Regions from separate parts of the Streptomyces sp. NPDC036813 genome, predicted to be linked through region 2. Evidence: riboswitches for the same ligand, from Rfam matches in the RefSeq annotation. Region 2 holds a riboswitch; the other holds the start of a gene.
The links. Region 2 has a riboswitch for S-adenosylmethionine ahead of ACZ67Q_RS10530 (aminotransferase class V-fold PLP-dependent enzyme). Riboswitches for the same ligand answer to the same signal wherever they lie in the genome.

Region 1 (2,197 bases), on a different contig from region 2:
GCCGCGGCCATCCGGCCGAGGGCCTGGCCGTCCTGGTGGCGGTGGATGCGCACACCGACGTCGACCTGGGCCAGGGCGTCAAGACCGACCAGGTGCAGCGCGTCGACCAGCATGCCCAGCTCCACGCCGTAGCCGACGGGGAAGGGCAGCTGTTCCAGCAGGGAGCGGCGGGCCGCGTACTCGCCGCCGAGCGGCTGGACGAAGCCGGCCAGCTGCGGCCAGTGCATGTTCAGCAGCGGGCGGGCCATCAGTTCGGTGACCCGCCCGCCCTGGCCCGCGGCGCCGGCCAGCGGGCGGTCGTACATCGCCTTGACCAGCTGCACCTCGGGGTCGGTGAGGAGCGGGCCGACGATGCCCGTGACGAAGTCGGAGGAGAACTCCTTCAGATCCGCGTCCACGAAACAGACGATGTCGCCGCTCGTGACCAGCAGGGAGCGCCACAGCACCTCGCCCTTGCCGGGGACGGCGGGTATGCGCGGCAGGATCTCGTCGCGGTGGACGACCCGGGCGCCCGCCGCCGCGGCCACCTCGGCGGTACGGTCGGTGGAGCCCGAGTCGACCACGACCACCTCGTCGACCAGCGGGACCTGCTGCATGAGGTCGTGCCGGACGATCGCGACGATGTCGCCGACCGTCTCCTCCTCGTTGAGGGCGGGCAGCACGACGGAGACCGTCTGCCCCGTGGCGCGCTTGGCGGCCAGGACCTGGTGCAGCGGTCGATCGGTCACGGACCAGGAGCGGGTGGTCAGCCAGCGCTCGACTTCTTCAAGCACGGTCTGCGGCTCCTCACTGTCGTGATCACACCGGCTCGCACCGGGTGAAGGGTGATCCATCTCGCGGTTCGGACGACTATCTCAACTGTCCTGGCCTTCGGTTACAGTCTTGAACAACGCTGATGACCATCGCATGTCGGGGGTCGGCCGCGTTCACAACCGAATACCGCTCATCCAGAGGGGCAGAGGGACACGGCCCGGTGAAGCCCCGGCAACCACCCTGACTCCGGACTCGTTCAGGCGAGGCTCCCGGCCGGGGAAGGTGCCAATTCCGTCTCACGGCGAGATGCGTCGTGAGGAAGATGAGGAGAAAGGGCCTCGCCTCACATGGCTGCGCAGACAGTTACCAGCACCTCCACCGTCGACCTCGGTCCCGCCGCGGCCCTGAGCTGCCGCGAATGCGGTCACCGCGTCCCGCTGGGCCCGGTCTTCGCGTGCGAGGAATGTTTCGGCCCGCTCGAGATCGCCTATGACTTCTCGGCCTACGACACCGAGGAACTCCGCAAGCGCATCGAGGCGGGACCCGCGAACATCTGGCGCTACGCACCACTGCTGCCCGTCCCCGCGGACGTGGCCGACAAGCCGAACATCAACCCGGGCTGGACCAAGCTCGTCAAGGCCGACCACCTCGCCGCCGAGCTCGGCGTGACCGGCGGTCTGTACGTCAAGGACGACTCCGGCAACCCGACCCACTCCTTCAAGGACCGCGTCGTCGCGCAGGCCCTGGAGGCGGCGCGCGCCTTCGGCTTCACCACCCTGTCCTGCTCCTCCACCGGCAACCTGGCCGGCGCCGTCGGCGCCGCCGCCGCACGGGCCGGCTTCCGCTCCTGCGTGTTCATCCCGCACGACCTGGAGCAGGGCAAGATCGTCATGGCCGCGATCTACGGCGGCGACCTCGTCGGCATCGAGGGCAACTACGACGACGTGAACCGCTTCTGCTCCGAGCTGATCGGCGACCCGGCCGGCGAGGGCTGGGGCTTCGTCAACGTCAACCTGCGGCCGTACTACGCCGAGGGCTCCAAGACCCTGGCGTACGAGATCTGCGAGCAGCTCGGCTGGCAGCTGCCCGACCAGCTCGTCATCCCGATCGCCTCCGGCTCGCAGCTCACCAAGGTCGACAAGGGCCTGCAGGAGCTGATCAAGCTCGGCCTGGTCGAGGACAAGCCGTACAAGATCTTCGGTGCGCAGGCCGAGGGCTGCTCGCCGGTGTCCACGGCCTTCAAGGCCGGGCACGACGTGGTGCGCCCGCAGAAGCCGAACACCATCGCCAAGTCGCTGGCGATCGGCAACCCGGCCGACGGCCCGTACGTCCTGGACATCGCGCGCCGCACGGGCGGCGCGGTGGAGGACGTCACCGACGAGCAGGTCGTCGACGCGATCAAGCTGCTGGCCCGCACGGAGGGCATCTTCGCGGAGACCGCCGG
Region 2 (2,197 bases):
CGCCGCACTCGCCCTGGGTCTGGGGGTCGCTGCCGAGCAGGGTGCGCACCAAGGGGTGGGCGCAGAAGAGGCCGTCGCGGACGCCGATGCCGTACTCGGCGGACAGGGCCGCGGCGAAGTGGGAGCTGTTCCAGCCCTCGACGACGAACGAGATCACACCGACCCGGGGGGCGTCGTCGCCGAAGAGGGAGAGGATCCGCACCTCCGGCACGTCGGCCAGGCCCTCGCGGACCGTGGCGATCAGGTGCTGCTCGCGCGCGACCAGGGTGTCCCAGCCGGCCTCGGTCAGCGCCTTGCAGGCGGAGGCGATGGAGTAGGCGCCGATCACGTTCGGGGAGCCGGCCTCATGACGGGCGGCGCTGTCGTGCCACTCCACGTCCACTCCCCCGTCCTCGCGCCGGGCGACCTTGCGGCTGGCACCGCCGCCCGCGAGGTAGGGGTCGGCGGCCTGGAGCCAGTCGGCGCGCCCGGCGAGGACGCCGGAGCCGAAGGGGGCGTACAGCTTGTGGCCGGAGAAGGCGACCCAGTCGACGTCGAGGTCGCGCACGCTCACCGGGTGGTGCGGCGCCAGCTGGGCGGCGTCCAGGACGATCCGCGCACCGTGGGCGTGCGCGGCGGCCGCCAGCTCGCGCACCGGCCACAGCTCGCCGGTGACGTTGGAGGCACCGGTGACGCAGACCAGGGCCGGGCCGTGGCCCCCTTCGATCGACTCGGTGCGGCCGGCGAGGGCGCGCTCCAGGGTCTCGACGGCCTGCTGCGGGGTGCGCGGGGCGTTGAGGTAGGTGACCTTGGCGTGCTGCCAGGGCAGCAGCGAGGCGTGGTGCTCGGTCTCGAAGACGAAGACCTGGCAGTCGGCCGGGATCGCCCGGGCCAGCAGGTTGAGCGAGTCCGTGGTGGAGCGGGTGAAGACGACCTGGTCGCCCTCGCGGCAGCCGAGGAACTCCGCGACCGTGTTCCGGGCGTTCTCGAACAGGTCGGTGGACAGCTGGGAGAGGTAGCCGGCACCGCGGTGCACGCTGCCGTAGTACGGCGCGTACGCGGCCACGTCGTCCCAGACCCGCTGCAGGGCGGGGGCGCTGGCGGCGTAGTCGAGGGCGGCGTAGGTGACCTCGCCGCCGGTGACGAGCGGGACGGTGACATCCCGGCCCAGAACGGGCAGCGGGGCACAAACGGAACGGTCGGAGGCAGCGGTGGAGACAGACATGGCGGAACTCCCGTGAGGACGCGCGAGAAGGCGCGGGAAAGATACGAAGAAGGGTGTGCGGAGGCGGGGCTCGGCGGCCCTATCGCATTCGCTTGCTCACGGAAGACTCCTCGACGACCAGGACCCCTGGGTTCGCGAGGGGTCCGCGCTTGCCGCAGACCTTGCTGACTGCGGCCTGGTCTTCACCCGGGGCACCCCGCCACGGACGGAGGGTTGCCGGACAGTCGGCCGGGGCCTCATGACTGTCACTCATGACCTGGTCAAGGAACGTAACGGAAGTGATCGGCGTCCCGCAACCCGAGTCCGGATCGCGGGACGCGTCTCAGTCGACGCTAGGAGTTGCTGGCCGCCACCCAGCGCTCCAGCGTGCGCTTGGCCGACCCGGAGTCGATGGAGTGGGCCGCCTTCGCCATGGCGGTGCGGATCTGTTCCGTCAGGGGTGCGTCGGTCGGCGCCAGGGCGACCAGCGCGGCCGCCGAGTTGAGCACGACGGCGTCCCGGACGGGGCCCTGCTCGCCGTCCAGCAGGCGCCGGGCCACCTCGGCGTTGTAGGACGCGTCGGCGCCGCGCAGGGCCTCCACGGGGGCAAGGTCGATGCCGACCTCCCGCGGGTCGAAGGTCTCCTCGGTGACCTTGCCGTCGCGGACGATCCAGACCCGGGACGTGGCGGTGATCGTCAGCTCGTCCAGGCCGTCGTCGCCCCGGAAGACCAGGGAGGAGTTGCCGCGCTCCGCGAAGACGCCGGCCACGATGGGCGCCATCTTCGCGTCGGCGACGCCGACGGCCTGCGCCCGCACCTTCGCCGGGTTGGTCAGCGGACCCAGCACGTTGAAGGTGGTGCGGATGCCCAACTGGCCGCGGGCGGCGGCCACATGACGCAGCGCCGGGTGGAACTTCACCGCGAAGCAGAAGGTGATGCCCGCCTCCTCGGCCACCTGGGGCACCCGGTGCAGCGGCAGGTTGAGATTGACGCCGAGCTTCTCCAGCACGTCC

Region 1: linked by a shared signal. The riboswitch ahead of thrC (threonine synthase) and the one ahead of ACZ67Q_RS10530 (aminotransferase class V-fold PLP-dependent enzyme) in region 2 are both predicted to bind S-adenosylmethionine.

What each region holds. Positions count from the first base shown of each region.
Region 1 covers NZ_JBVJPV010000011.1:174,511-176,707, reverse strand. The annotation lists gene ACZ67Q_RS23330 (glucosyl-3-phosphoglycerate synthase) at 1-773, opposite strand, end outside; SAM riboswitch class I at 941-1,082, shown strand; gene thrC (threonine synthase) at 1,101-2,197, shown strand, end outside.
Region 2 covers NZ_JBVJPV010000004.1:112,361-114,557, reverse strand. The annotation lists gene ACZ67Q_RS10530 (aminotransferase class V-fold PLP-dependent enzyme) at 1-1,204, opposite strand, end outside; SAM riboswitch class IV at 1,345-1,461, opposite strand; gene trpD (anthranilate phosphoribosyltransferase) at 1,537-2,197, opposite strand, start outside.